Regions from separate parts of the Thermochromatium tepidum ATCC 43061 genome, predicted to be linked through region 2. Evidence: predicted binding sites of a transcription regulator. Region 2 holds the regulator's gene; the other holds the start of a gene.
What was found. Region 2 encodes sigma-54, which starts transcription at its own class of promoters, with help from an activator protein. Its sites were predicted from a motif close to TGGCANGNTNCNTGCTT; they were not measured.
Positions count from the first base shown of each region.

Region 1: the regulator sigma-54 is predicted to act here: its motif matches at 4,520-4,536, upstream of E6P07_RS07100 (TorF family putative porin).

Region 1 is NZ_CP039268.1:1,563,051-1,570,601, forward strand. Features, by position in the region: gene E6P07_RS07080 (PilT/PilU family type 4a pilus ATPase) at 1-1,012, opposite strand, end outside; gene E6P07_RS07085 (PilT/PilU family type 4a pilus ATPase) at 1,035-2,270, opposite strand; gene E6P07_RS07090 (YifB family Mg chelatase-like AAA ATPase) at 2,393-3,910, opposite strand; gene ubiK (ubiquinone biosynthesis accessory factor UbiK) at 3,925-4,191, opposite strand; gene E6P07_RS07100 (TorF family putative porin) at 4,650-5,381, shown strand; gene glnK (P-II family nitrogen regulator) at 5,447-5,785, shown strand; gene E6P07_RS07110 (ammonium transporter) at 5,811-7,163, shown strand; gene E6P07_RS07115 (HD-GYP domain-containing protein) at 7,421-7,551, shown strand, end outside.
Region 2 is NZ_CP039268.1:2,325,748-2,333,298, reverse strand. Features, by position in the region: gene rapZ (RNase adapter RapZ) at 1-726, opposite strand, end outside; gene hprK (HPr(Ser) kinase/phosphatase) at 761-1,714, opposite strand; gene E6P07_RS10735 (PTS sugar transporter subunit IIA) at 1,739-2,188, opposite strand; gene hpf (ribosome hibernation-promoting factor, HPF/YfiA family) at 2,450-2,770, opposite strand; gene E6P07_RS10725 (RNA polymerase factor sigma-54) at 2,806-4,296, opposite strand; gene lptB (LPS export ABC transporter ATP-binding protein) at 4,375-5,100, opposite strand; gene lptA (lipopolysaccharide transport periplasmic protein LptA) at 5,097-5,597, opposite strand; gene lptC (LPS export ABC transporter periplasmic protein LptC) at 5,606-6,220, opposite strand; gene kdsC (3-deoxy-manno-octulosonate-8-phosphatase KdsC) at 6,217-6,738, opposite strand; gene E6P07_RS10700 (KpsF/GutQ family sugar-phosphate isomerase) at 6,825-7,551, opposite strand, start outside.

The DNA.
Region 1 (7,551 bases), 760 kb from region 2:
CATTGGCCAGCGCCTCTTCCAGGGTGATGGTACCAGCGTTGTAGAGCGCCAACAGCGCATCGTCAAAGGTGCACATGCCGCCGGCGGTGCTCTCCTGCATCGCCTCGTTAATGGATTCGACCCGTCCGTCGCGGATCAGGTCGGCGATGTGCGGCGTGTTGACGAGGATCTCGATCGCCGCGCAACGCGAGCCGTCCTTGGTGCGCACCAGACGCTGCGACAGGATGGCGCGCATATAGACCGAAAGATCCATGAACAGCGTCTTGTGCATCTCCTGCGGAAACAGGTTGATGATGCGTTCCAGCGCCTGATAGGCATTGTTGGCATGCAGGGTCGAGATCGCCAGATGGCCGGTGCCGGCCAGCTCGATGGCTGCCTCCATGGTTTCGCGAGTGCGGATCTCACCGATCAGCACCACGTCCGGGGCCTCGCGCAGCACGCTCTTGAGGGCATTGGCATAGCCCTTGGTGTCGATGCCGATCTCACGCTGGCTGACGATGCACTGCCGGTGTCTGTGGGTGAATTCGATCGGATCCTCGATGGTGACGATGTGTCCAGTCGAATGGCGGTTGCGGTGGTCGATCATGGCCGCAAGCGTGGTCGACTTGCCCGAGCCTGTCGCCCCAACCATGAGGATAATCCCACGTTTGTGCATGATGAGCTCAGAGAGGATCGGCGGTGCCTTCAGTTCTTCGAGCGTCGGCACCTCGGACCGGATATAGCGCAACACCATCGCCGGGTGGCCACGCTGGAAATAGGCGTTGACACGAAAGCGCGCCCTGCCTTCGAGCGCAATGGCAAAGTCGAGTTCGCGCTCGCGTCTTAGTTCCTCGATCTGCTCGGGGGTCATGATGCCCTCGATGGCCTGGTGACAGGCGTCGGCAGTCAATACCGTCTCGCCGACCGAGCGGATGACGCCCTCGATCTTGATCTTGACCTGGGTGCCTGGGGCGAAGAACAGGTCCGATGCCTTGTGCTTGATCATGAGCTCGAGATACGGCTTGATATCCATGGCGGCTTACCGTCGCAGCGCGTTATCGATTCGGCGTGAAGGGTGTCGGCGGGTCTTCGATGGTCGAGACTGGCGAGGGCCCACCGAATCTATTCGAATCCGGATCGTCCTCCTCGTCCTCGTCGTTGAGGATCGACAGGGCTTCAGTCCCGCTGAAATGATCCTTCTCGCGTGCGCTACGGCCTTCGAGCTTGATCGCTAGACGCAGACCATTCATGGAGTCGGCGTTGCGCAGGGCGTCTTCGTAAGAGATCTTCCCGGCCTCATACAGATCGAACAGCGCCATGTCGAAGGTCTGCATCCCGAGTTCGCGCGATTTCTTCATAACCGCCTTGATGCCGCCGACGTCGCCCTTGAAGATCAGATCCTGGATCAGAGGTGAGTTGAGCATGATCTCGACGGCGGCGATACGCCCACCATCGGTGCAGGGCAGCAGACGCTGCGAGATGATCGCCTTCAGGTTGAGCGAGAGATCCATCAGCAGCTGAGCGCGGCGCTCCTCGGGGAAAAGGTTGATGATGCGGTCGAGTGCCTGGTTGGCGCTGTTGGCGTGCAGCGTCGAGAGACAGAGGTGTCCGGTCTCGGCGAAGTTGATCGCATGTTCCATGGTTTCGCGGGTGCGGATCTCGCCGATCAGGATCACGTCCGGGGCCTGACGTAGGGTGTTGACGAGGGCGGCGTCCCAGCTCTCGGTGTCGACCCCGACCTCGCGCTGGGTCACCAGACAGTTGATATGCGGGTGCACATACTCGACCGGATCCTCGATAGTGATGATGTGACCATAGCTGTTGGCGTTACGATGACCGATCATGGCCGCCAGGGAGGTGGACTTACCCGAACCCGTACCGCCGACCATGAGTACCAGGCCGCGCTTGTTCATCACGATCTCCTTGAGCACCGGCGGCAGTTTGAGCTCCTCGATGGTCGGGATGTTGGAGTTGATGGTACGCAACACCGCGCCCGAGAGCCCCTGTTGCACGAAGGCATTGACGCGGAAGCGTCCAATACCCTTGGGGCTGATGGCGAAGTTGCACTCCTTGTGGGCATCGAAGTCGCGCACCTGGCGATCGTTCATGATCGAACGCACCAGGATGTTGGTCTGCTCGCCAGACAGCGTCTGCGTGCTCATCGGCGTCATGCGTCCGTGGATCTTGCAGGCAGGGGGAAATCCGGCGGAGATGAAGAGATCGGACCCATTCTTCTGCATCATCTTGCGCAAACAGTCGAGCATGAAATTTGCGGCTTGCTGACGGTCCATAACGCCCCCCTGATGTTAGGTTACGACGATCGGCGATGATGGTCGCGCATCCGATACCGAGGTGCACCGGCGCGCGTTGCCCTGCTAGATCCTAAATCTAGCAGAGCGGAAATGGCGCCGACTCAAACTTTGACGCCCCGATCGAGCCGGCGGTAACCAATGGCCTCGCTCAGATGTGTCGTGTCGATGCGCTCGGCGCCGCCCAGGTCGGCGATGGTGCGCGCCACCTTGAGAATCCGGTGATAGGCGCGCGCCGAGAGCGCCAGTCGTGTCAGGGCCTGCTCGATCAGCTTCCGTCCCGCGGCATCGAGCGCACAGTCGCGCTCGATCTCGGCGGGCATCAGCTCGGCATTGGACTTGCCAGCGCGCGCCAGCTGTCGTTCGTGCGCCGCCATGACACGGGCGCGCACCTGGGCCGTGGTCTCGGTCGCGCGCGCCGCCGGTCTGGTGAGCTGCTCCACGTCCAGGCGCAAGACCTCGACATGCAGATCGATGCGATCGAGCAGCGGACCGGACAGACGCCGGCGGTAACGCGCCACCTGGTCTGGACTGCAACGGCAGCGCCCGGTACTGTCGCCCAGATAACCACAAGGACAGGGATTCATGGCCGCGACCATCTGGAACCGCGCAGGGAAACGCACCTGACGTGCCGCACGCGCGATGTCGATCCAGCCCGCCTCCAGCGGCTCGCGCAGCACTTCCAGCACCCGACGATCAAACTCAGGCAGCTCGTCGAGAAAGAGCACGCCATGATGCGCCAGGGAGATCTCGCCCGGTCGTGGCTGGGTGCCACCGCCGACCAGGGCCGCCGCCGAGGCCGTGTGATGCGGTGAGCGGAAGGGGCGCTCCAGCCAGCGCGACGGATCGAAGGGGTCACGCCCACCGACCGAGCGGATCGTCGCTGCCTCCAGCGCCTCGGATTCGCTCAAGGGCGGCAGCAACCCGGGCAGGCGCATCGCCAGCATGGACTTGCCGGCACCGGGCGGCCCGATCATCAGGATCGAGTGCCTTCCGGCGGCAGCGATCTCCAACCCGCGCTTGCCGTGCTCCTGACCGCGCACATCGGCCAGATCCGGATAGACAGGCTGGGCCTGGATGCGTTCTGAGCCAGATTGGAGCGGCAGTGGCTCAATCCCGTCGAGATGGGCGCAGACCGCGCGCAGATGCGTGGCCGGGCGCACCTCGAGCCCCTCGACCAGGGCCGCCTCGGCAGCATTGGCGCGGGGCAGGATCAGCGCCCGCCCAGACGCGCGGGTCGCCAAGGCAATGGGCAGCACACCCTGGACCGGACGCAACTCGCCGGAAAGCGCCAACTCGCCGATGAACTCATAGCGTTCGAGCGTCTCGGTCTGGAGCTGGCCTGAGGCCCCCAGGATACCGAGCGCGATCGGCAGATCGAAACGCCCGCCCTCTTTGGGCAGATCCGCAGGTGCGAGATTGATCGTGACCCGCCCATTGGGGGTCTGGAATTTGTTGTTGACGAGCGCGCCATGCACCCGGTCCTTGCTCTCGCGCACCGCCATCTCGGGCAGACCGACGATCGATATCGCCGGCAGTCCGCCCGAGAGCTGAACCTCGACCGTGACCGGCGGCGCCTCGATCCCAAACCGCCCACGGCTGTAAAGGATACAGAGGGCCAAGACCCGCCCCGCAATCAGCCGGTTCGATCCCCGGACGCCGCCAAGGCTTGCTCCAGGGCCGCCACCCGCGACTCCAGCATCGAAAGCTTCGCGCGCGTGCGCGCCAGCACCGCCGACTGCACGTCGAACTCCTCACGCGTGACCAGATCGAGACGCGACAGCCCCGCTTCCAGCGATGCGCGTAGATTGCGGTTGATATCCTCCTGCAAGACCTGGAGCCCCTTCGGCATGGCCGAAGACAGGCGCTGGAACAGATCATCGAAGTGTTTTGGGTCCAACATCGTCTGAAGACCTTAAATGGGCTTGGAATAGAGAGCTAGGATCGAAAGCGACCTCGATCGGGCATTATAGGGGCGTGTTCGCGAACCGTCTTGCATTTAGCCCCGCTCCACGAACGAGCATCCACCCGACTCGACCGGGCCAGCACGCCTCATGTTGGTGCAACCATCTGGTGTGGCCTTCGCACATGAGGCTAAAAAGCATCCAAGCAGACGCGCTAAAGCCGCCTGAAACCAAGACGCCACGGCCTTCAGGAATCCTTCCCAGACCTTGGTGACATCCCGGCCAGGCCGCACCGCCCGGCGGTCAAATCCAGGTTTTGATGATCGATGGCATGTTCTCTGCTTTGTTTGGCGATAGGCAGCCGGGACCACCTGGATCGAACCGTCCTTTGCTCGAGCCGAAGACGTCCCTGATCGACCAACCCCATCCAACGACAACCCAGCACGAGGGAACCTCCATGAAGACACAGAGAATAAGCGCGCTCGTTGCATCCGGCCTCCTAGTCGTGGGCGCGAGCGCCTCGCAGGTCGCACTCGCTGCAAAAACGCACTCGGTCAGCGCCAACCTCGGCGCCGTCAGCAACTACATCTGGCGCGGCCAGAGCCAGACCCAAGATGGTCCGGCCATCCAGGGCGGTCTGGATTATGCCCACGAGAGCGGTTTTTCGGCCGGCACCTGGGTCTCGAACGTGGACTTCGGCGACGACATCAATGACATCAACTATGAGCTCGATTTCTACACGGGATTCGGCGGCTCGATCAGCGACGACTTAAGCTACGCACTCAAGCTCATCTACTACGCCTATCCAGACGGGCGCGATTCCGACTTTTCCGAGATCGGGGCAAGCGCCACCTACAAGTGGCTGACCGCCGGCGTCGATTACACCCTCTATGGTCAGGCCGACGATGCCGATGGCGTCGCCGACGGCGAGTCGACTTACATCGAGGGCGATCTCTACTACCACGCCAGCCTCGATTTCGAGCTGCCCTTTGAACTGGGTCTGAGCCTACGCGGCGGCTATTACGACTTCCGCTACAACGAGGGCGGCAACGACTATGCACACTGGGGTGTGACGCTCAGCCGCAAGGCTGGTGACTTCGGTACCTTCAGCCTCAACTACGACCAGATCGGACGCGACACCTATGACGACGACCCCAGGGTCTGGGTCGGCTGGCTGAAAGAGTTCTGAGCGCGTTCGCCTTAGTCGTCTGGGTGTCCAAGCCTTGGGTTCCCACTGCAAGGAGTCAAACCACCATGAAACTGGTTTCAGCCATCATCAAACCCTTCAAGCTCGATGACGTGCGTGAGGCGCTCGGCGACCTCGGCGTCTCCGGGATCACGGTCACCGAGGTCAAGGGCTTCGGTCGCCAGAAGGGCCACACCGAACTCTATCGCGGCGCCGAATATGTCGTGGACTTCCTGCCCAAGATCAAGGTCGAGATCGCCGTCGAAGATGCCAGGGTCGATCAGGTGATCGAGGCCGTCAGCAAGGCCGCGCGCACCGGCAAGATCGGCGACGGCAAGATCTTTGTCTTCGCGCTCGATCAGGTCATCCGGATCCGCACCGGCGAGACCGGCGCGGACGCACTCTGATCAAGACTTTATTGAGAGTTCTAATATGAGATCGACGCCCTTTTCCAAACGCCTCCGACTGCTGCTTGCGGTCGGCTTGGGACTCGTGCCCTTCCTGGTTCTGGGTCAGGAAGAAACGCCAAGGCTCGACTCCGGCGATACGGCCTGGATGCTGACCGCCACTGCGCTGGTGTTGTTCATGACCATCCCCGGGCTGTCGCTGTTTTATGCCGGTCTGGTGCGTGCCAAGAACGTCCTATCGGTACTCATGCAGTGCTTTGTCATCACCGCCATGATGAGCCTGCTGTGGGCCATCTATGGCTATAGCCTGGCCTATACCGACGGTGGCTCCTTGCAGTGGCTCATCGGCGGCTTCGAGAGGCTCTTCCTCTCGGGCCTGACGATCGACTCGATCAACGGCACCATCCCAGAGTCGCTCTACATGACCTTCCAGATGACCTTTGCCATCATCACCCCAGCGCTCATCGTCGGCGCCTTTGCCGAGCGCATGAAGTTCTCGGCCATGCTGGTGTTCATGGCGCTGTGGTTGACCCTGGTCTATGTCCCGATCTGGCACTGGGTGTGGGGCGGTGGCTGGATCGCCAATCTGGGCGCCATCCTTGGATTCACCGCGGAAGGCGGCGGCGCGATCGATTTTGCCGGCGGCACCGTGGTCCACATCAATGCCGGTATCGCTGGTCTGATGGCTGCGCTCGTACTCGGTCCACGCAAGGGCTATCCGGGAACCGCCATGCCGCCGCACAACCTGGGTCTGACCGTGATGGGGGCCTCGATGCTCTGGATCGGCTGGTTTGGCTTCAATGCGGGTTCGGAACTCGCTGCCGACGGCACCGCCGGCATGGCGCTGACGGTCACCCAACTGGCCACGGCCACGGCAGCCCTGACCTGGATGTTCGCCGAGTGGATCAATCACGGTAAACCCTCGGTGTTGGGTATCGCCACCGGGGCGGTCGCCGGGCTGGTCGCCATCACCCCGGCCTCGGGTACCGCCGGCCCCATGGGGGCGATCGCCATCGGCTGTGCCGGTGCTTTCTTAGCCTTCATCGCCTCAACCAAGCTCAAGCGCAAACTTGGCTACGACGACTCGCTCGACGTCTGGGGCGTGCATGGCGTGGCCGGTATCGTCGGCGCCATCCTGACCGGTGTCTTCGCCTCCCCGCTCCTGGGCGGCTCGGGTTTGGCCGAAGGCATCGAGACCATGGGGGCCCAGGTGCTGATCCAGATCGTCTCGGTCCTGGCGACCCTGGTTTATGGCGGCGTGCTCAGTTTGCTGATCCTGCTGACAGTGAAGTCCACCCTGGGTCTGCGCGTCACCGAGGAAGAGGAGACCATGGGCCTGGATCTGTCACAGCACGACGAGCGCGGCTACATCCTCTAATCGGCGCCCAAGGGCGGTCGGCGCTATCCGTCCACACTCCCGAGATCGGGGTGCCTTCATCATGCCTCGACTGTTGTTGTGATTTTGGGGCCATTCGGCCCCATTCTTTTGTCCATCAGAGCCATGTAAGCCAGTGCCTGCTTCATCGCCCTTGTTCGCGCGCAACCAATCGATCAAGATCGGGACTTACCACAAGGAGCACAGTTTGACCATGCCGGTTTAGAATACGGACGTCGCTATCCATCAGCGCCCCGACCATGTCAACACTCGACGGTGACGCCATCCAACCGATATCCGAACTGAAGCCTGTGGATCTATGGCCGGCGCTGCATCGACGGCTCCAGAAACTCAGTCCCGACTCCGTCAATGGTCCGGATCTCCAAACTCA
Region 2 (7,551 bases):
CCCGTCGGTCTCGAATCGGGGAACCCAGCGCTCGAAGAAGGCGAGGATATCGGCGCGCATCTCCAGCGCCTGGGGGCTGGATTCGATAAAGCGCGCCACCCTGGGATCCAGCCCGGTGAGCATCCTGAGCTCGGCCTCCCAGTGCGGATTGGGCAGACAGCGCACATCGAGCACGAAGTCGACGTCGGGCGGCACGCCATGCTTGAAGCCGAAGGACTGGAGCAGGATCGAGATCCGGGGCGACTCTCCGCTCAGCAGCCAGCCACGTACCAGGTCGCGCAGCTCATGCATATTGGTTCTGGTGGTGTCGAGCACCAGGTCGGCGTGCCGACGCACCGGCTGCAGGAATTCCTGTTCAAGCTGGATGGCCTCGCGGAGCGGGCGGTCGCCATTGGTGAGTGGATGACGACGGCGGGTCTCGCTATAGCGCTGGATCAGGATCTCCAGCGCGGTCTCCAGAAAGAGCACACGGCAGTCGATCCCGCGCTCGCGGGCGACGCGCACCAGTTCAGGAAGTTGGCGCAGTGCCGCGAGATTGCCGCGCGCGTCGATGCCGACCGCCGTCTTGCCGAAGGACTCGTCGAGCGTCTCGCGCAACCCGAACACCAGATCCTGGAGCAGGAAAAAGGGCAGATTGTCGATGCAGTAGAAGCCCATGTCCTCCAGCGTGTGGAGCGCAATGCTCTTACCGGAACCGGACAGACCGCTGAGGATGATCAGCTGCATGGGCGGGTCTCCTGTCGAGCGATTTGGCATAGGATCAGTCGCGGGCGACGGGTGGATCGGGTCGGTCCAGATGAATGGCGCGCGCCTGGCGGTCGATGAAGTCCACGCCGGCATCATAGCCGCGGATGCGCAGGATCTGATGTCTGACGGCCGCCTCCACCAGGATCGCCAGGTTGCGACCCGGGGCGACCGGCATGACGATCTTGGGGATGGCCACGCCCAGCACATTCATGGCCGATAGACTGCCGGTGAGCCTGTCGATGCACTCGAGTTCGGTTTGGGCCAGCGGCTGGAGATCGATGACGAGGTTGAGCGTCTTGTTACGTAGGACTGCGCCCTCGCCGAACATGGCGCGGATGTTGAGGATCCCTAGACCGCGTACCTCCAGGAAATCTCTAAGCGTCTCCGGACAGCTCCCCTCGATCACTTCAGGGGCGATGCGGGCGAAACGCGGTGCATCGTCGGCGATGAGCCGATGGCCGCGGGTAATGAGATCGAGCGCGAGCTCGCTCTTGCCGACGGCCGGCGCGCCGATCAGGAGCACGCCCATCCCAAGCACCTCGATGAAGACGCCGTGGATGGTCTTGCGCTCGGCCAGGGCCTGGGTGAGGAAATAGCGCAGATGGTTGATGAGTTCCTGATCGCCGAGCAGCGACCCGAGCAGGGGGGTCTGGGTTGAGCGGGCGCGCTCGCAGAAATCGGCCCCCGGTTCCAGTCCATCGCTGAAGATCACGGCGGCGGGCCGGTCGGCGAAGAGCTTGTCGAGCGCCTCGTCGTGGGCGGTGCGTCCAAGTGCCGCCAGGTAACGTTGTTCGGGGGGGCCGACGACCTGGAGTCGATTGGGGTGGATGAGGTTGAGCGAGCCGATCAGCGACTGCTCTGGGTCCACCCCGCGCAACGGACGAGGGGTCTGGGGTTCTGGGGTCAGCCAGCGCAGCTTGAGCTGGGCGCCGGTCTGGATGACGACGCTCTGGAGGCTGTCGATCATGCGAATCGGGCGGGTCGCATGGGTCTAGAAGGCGCTCAGGACGTGCAGGATCTCGGCAGGCGAGGTGGCTTCACGCAGTCGAGCGCGCACGTTCGGGTCGCTAAACAGGCTGGCTAGGTGTGCCAAAAGCCGCAGATGCTCCTCGTTGGCCAACTCGGGCACAAGCAGCGCGAAGGCCAGATCGACCGGCTCGCCATCTGCCGCGTCGTAATCGACGCCCCGGACGGTTTGCACGAAGGCACCGATCGCCTCGCCGACGTCCTTCATGCGCGCATGGGGCAGGGCGATGCCATGGCCGAGTCCGGTACTGCCCAGGCGCTCACGCTCGAGCAGATGCTCGAAGACGGTCTCGGGCTGGAGCCTGGGATGATCCCTGGCCAGGAGTTCGGCGAGGGTCTCGAGCAGACGCTTCTTGCTGGCGATCTCGAGACCGCATCCGATACGGGCTTCGTTGATCAGGTCAGGGCCGAACATGGCTCCAACTCCTGTTGACCGCCGACGCGCCCGCAGGTGGTCGGGGGTAATGGCTGATCCAACCAGGATGCTGCTGGCATTCGATGCTGGTCATAGATTGGGGTACCTCGGGCGGACGGGCGCACTTGGTGCCTGATCGCTCTGTCGTGTTCTCGATGTAAAGACACCTCAGGCGCCGGCGGCACCGGCCACCGAGGTGTGATGGGTGTTGCCTCCATCACCTCGGAAGACACGGCTTCCAAGGTACTGGAGAGGCCGATCTCATTCCGCTTCGGCCGTCTTGACGGCTCCGCCGCGGTGACTGCTCTTCTTCTCCTTGTAGCGGATGACCTGGCGATCGAGCTTGTCGACCAGGCTGTCGATGGCCGCATACATGTCCTCGTGCACAGAGTCGGCGAAGACCTTGCCGCCATTGACATGGAGTGTGGCCTCGGCCTTCTGCTCGAGCTTTTCGACGCTCAGGACGACATGGGCGTTGATGACGTGGTCGAAGTGGCGTGCCAGACGCTCGAATTTGCTGTCGACATAGGACTTCAGCGCATCGGTGACGTCGATGTGATGACCCGTCAGATTGATTTGCATCATTAAACTCCTTGATAAAGAATCAAACAGCCTGTTTAAGCCAGGCGTTTGCGCTCACTCGAGGCCGGGATACCCATAGCCTCACGGTATTTGGCGACTGTGAGGCGTGCGACGTCGATGCCCTGTCTTGCCAGTTCCTCAGCGATCTTGTTGTCGCTGAGAGGTCTGCGCGGGGATTCTCCCGCGATCAGCTTGCGGATCAGGGCGCGGATCGCCGTCGACGAGCACTCGCCGCCAGAGGTGGTATTGACGTGGGACGAGAAGAAATACTTGAGCTCGAATGTGCCTCGGGGTGTATGCATGTATTTTTGCGTGGTCACCCGTGAAATGGTCGACTCGTGCAGATTCAGGGCCTCGGCGATGTCGCGCAGCACCATGGGCCGCATCCCCACTTCGCCGTATTCGAGGAAGTCCTGCTGCATCTCCACGATCTTGGCGCCCACGCGCAGTACAGTTTCGTTGCGGCTTGCCAGGCTTTTGATGAACCAGCGCGCCTCCTGGAGGTGACTCTTGAGCGTCTGGCCATCGCTGCTCTGGTCGGCGCGGCGTACCAGGCGCGCATAGTCGGCGTTGACCCTGAGTCTGGGGGTGATGTCAGGGTTCAACTCGACCTGCCAGCGGCCATCCTTCTTACGCACAAAGATGTCGGGTACAACGTACTCCGAGGGCGTCTCTGCGAGCAAGCGGCCCGGCTTCGGGTTGAGCCGGCGGATGAGATCGAGCGCCTGGGTCAGGTCGTCCTCGGGCGCCTTGAGCAGGCGTGAGAGGGCCGTGACGTCGCCGCGCGGCAGATGTTCGAATCCGGCCTCGCACACGGCGATGGCCAGGTTGCGCCAGGGCGTTTCGGGCGACAGCTGGCGCAGCTGGATCAACAGGCACTCGCGCGGATTGCGCGCCCCGACGCCAGCTGGGTCGAGTGACTGGACGCGATGGATCTGGGTCTCGACTTCATCGGCGCCGATCGTGGGATCGGCGAGTGTGGCCACCAGTTCATCGACATCGGCGCGCAGATAGCCGTTGGCATCGATGGCGTCGACCACGGCCTGGGCGATCATGAAATCGCGCTCGCTCAAACGGCTGAGATTCAGCTGCCAGATCAAATGATCCCAGAGCGTCTGCGGACGTGAGCGGTTCGACAGTGGGTCCTGGTCTGTGTCATCCCTCATGCCGTGGGCCGTTGGCGGCAGGTAGCTGTCGAAGACGTCGGTCCATTGGGTATCGACCGGCAGCTCCTCCGGTATCTCATACGACTCGGCTTGTACCTCGCGTTCCAGGAGCCACTCGGACTCGGATGCGCTAGAACCGAAGGGATCATCTTCGAGCTGGGTCAGAGGGGAATCTTCCAGTGACTCCGCCTCGAGCGGTTCGGATTCCTCGCCTTCTTCAAGCATCAGATTGCTTTCGAGCGCCTCCTGGATCTCGCGCTGCAACTCGAGCGTTGACAGCTGCAGCAGTTTGATCGCTTGCTGCAACTGGGGCGTCATCGTGAGTTGCTGATTGAGTCGAAGCTGAAGGGATGGCTTCATCGATCGAGTTGGCGTCCGAACTGTGGTCTGTCTATTGCTGTTTAAGCCATCATGGGGTGTCCGTAATCTGAGTCTAGTCTACATGGAAAAATCGGCACCTAGATAGACATCGCGCACCCGCTGGTTGGCCAACAACTCGGCCGGTTCGCCGGCGGCGATCACGGTGCCGCTGCCGATGATGTAGCCATGGTCGCAGATGGCGAGCGTCTCGCGCACATTGTGATCGGTGATGAGTACCCCGATGGAGCGATCACGCAGATGGGTGACGATGGATTTGATGTCGCCGACGGCGATCGGATCGATACCAGCGAAGGGCTCGTCGAGCAGCATCACCCTGGGTTCAACCGCCAGGGCGCGGGCGATCTCCAGCCGGCGGCGCTCGCCACCCGAGAGGCTGAGGGCGAGCGAGTCGGCCACATGGGCGATGCCCAGGTCCTCGAGCAGACGCTCACCGCGTTCCTCGCGTTCGGCGCGCTTGAGATCGCGCCGCGTCTCGAGGATGGCCAGGATATTCTCGCGGGCAGTCAGCTTGCGAAAGACCGAGGGTTCCTGGGGTAGGTAACTCAGACCGGCGCGCGCCCGGGCGTGCATGGGCAGCCGGGTAAGGTCGCGCCCGTCGAGCAGGATGCGACCCTGGTCGGCATGGATCAGACCGACGATCAGATAAAAGCAGGTCGTCTTGCCGGCGCCGTTCGGCCCGAGCAGGCCCACGACCTTACCCGGCTCGACCTTGACACTGACATCCTGGAGCACCTGACGACTGCCGTAGCGCTTCATCAGGTGTTCGGCGCTCAGACCGCTCATGAGGCATCCGGGGTGATGGTGATCTTGACCCGACCTGCGCCGCCGGCACGGAAACGGGCCCTGGCCCGGTCGTAGAGGATGCGCTCCCCCGTGAGACGGTCCTCGCCCTGGATCAGCAGACCCTCACCGATCAGCACCAGCTCGTCCTTGTCAGCGTCGTATTCCATGCGCTTGGCAAACGCCCGGACCTCGCCCTGATCGTCGTCGAGCAATTGTTTGTAGCTGGCCGGCGTGCCGAGGGCGATGATCAGACGCGGGCGGCGGTCCTCGCGATGATAGACAGTGACATGGTCGGCGCGCAGCTGCATGCTGCCCTGTTCGACCTGGACCTGACCGACATAGATGCTGGTGTTGTCGGACTCGCGGACCTCGACCTCATCGGCCTCGATATAGATCGGCTGTTTGCTGTCGGTTTCGAGCGACCAGGCGTTTGCGCCCAGACCAAGACCGACCAGAAGGCCGAGTAGCGGCAGCCACTTGGAAAAGCTGGAGGACATGGGACGTCTCATGGTGCCGAACGGTGTTCGGGTTGGGGTGAGAGCCGGATGTGGGCACGACCTTGGAGGCTGACGCGCGAGTTGTCTTCCAGATACCAGAGCTTCATACCCTTGGCGGTGATCGAGTCGCCGTCGCTGTCGATGGTTACCGGACGATCGGTCTCGGCCAGCCCGGTCTGGCGCCAGATGACCATGGCTTCGGTCCGCAGATGGAGCGCTCGCCCTGTGGCATCCCCTTCACGATCGAGATGCACGTCCCCGATCAGATGCACCTGATCACCGCCGGCCCGCACCTGGCCCCGGCGTGCTCGGGCAAACCAGGGCGGTCCGTCGGGGCGATAGAGCACCAGGTGCGGCTCGTCGAGTTCAGAGAGATCCTCGTCGGCATAATGGCGCAGTTGCTTGGCGCTCAGACGCCGGCTCGGGCGGCCTGTGGCGTCGGTCTCCAGGGCCGAGAGCTGCTGGACGATAGCGTCCGGGCGTCGCTCGCGCGGCGGGCGCACCGCATCGTCCTCGTGCAGCGAGCGCCACTGCCACCAGGCCGCGAGTCCCAAGAGCGCGAAGCCGGCCCCAAGCAGCCATGGGCGACGCGCCCCAGACCGACGCTCGGCGAATTGGATCATGCGTAGGAGGCCAGCAAGGGGGCGAGCCGGCCTTGGGCGTCGAGGATGAGCTCGCAGACCTCGCGCGCCGCACCGCGTCCGCCGGGCGCCGTGGTGCGCCAGTGGGCCAGCTCGCGCACACGGGGATCGGCATCCGCGACCGCGATCGCCAATCCTACCCGGCGCATTACCGGCAGGTCGATGACGTCATCGCCGACATAGGCGATCTGGTCGTCGCTGAGCCCGTGACGCTGTTTGATCTGTTCGTAGGCTGGGAGTTTGTGGCGATAGCCCTGGAAGATGTCGGAGACACCGAGGCTCTCCATGCGCATCCGGACCACATTGGAGGTGCGCCCCGTGATCACGGCCAGGTGGACCCCGGACTCCTGAAGCAGGACCATGCCGTGACCGTCGCGCGCATTGAATGCCTTGTATTCCTGGCCATCGTCGCCGAGATAGAGGCTGCCGTCGGTGAGTACGCCATCGACGTCGAAGATGACCAACCGGATGCGAGAGGCGCGTTCTCGAAGCTCTGTCATGGTCGTGATGCCTGCGTCCAGGGTGGGAGGCTTGCCTTGTAGCCGCTTCGCGCGCTGGGGTCAATACGAGTTCATTGGGTCAAGGCTCAGACGACTCCAGCCCGCAGCAGGTCATGCATATTGAGTGCCCCGATCAGCCGTCCCTCGGCATCGACCACCAGCAAACCATTGATGGCACGCGACTCCATGAGCTGCACCGCCTCGACGGCCAGCGCACCCGATTGGATGGTGGTGCACTGACGGGTCATGACGGTGTCGATGGATGTGTGATGGACGTCAATGCCGCGATCGAGCGCACGGCGCAGGTCGCCGTCGGTGAAGATGCCGACCAGGGCACCCCCTTGGTCCAGGACGGCTGTCATCCCGAGCCCCTTGCGCGACATCTCTTCCAGGGCCTTGAGCAAGGGGGTGCCGAGCTCGACCCGGGGCAGGCGCTCATCCCGGTGCATGATGTCATCGACATGGAGCAGCAGCCGTCGCCCAAGCTGTCCGCCTGGGTGGGAGCGGGCGAAGTCCTCGGCAGTGAACCCTCGGCTCTCCAGGAGCGCGATGGCCAGGGCATCACCCATGGCCAGGGCCGCCGTGGTGCTGGATGTCGGTGCCAGACCGAGCGGACAGGCCTCTGTGGCGACGCTGATGTCGAGATGGATATCGGCGGCGCGCGCCAGGGTCGATTCACATCGCCCGGTCATGGCGATCAGGGGGACGCCAAGCCGTTTGAGGATGGGCAAGAGGGTCAACAGCTCCTGGGTCTCGCCCGAGTAGGAGATGGCCAGTACCACGTCGCGCGGCGTGATCATACCCAGATCGCCA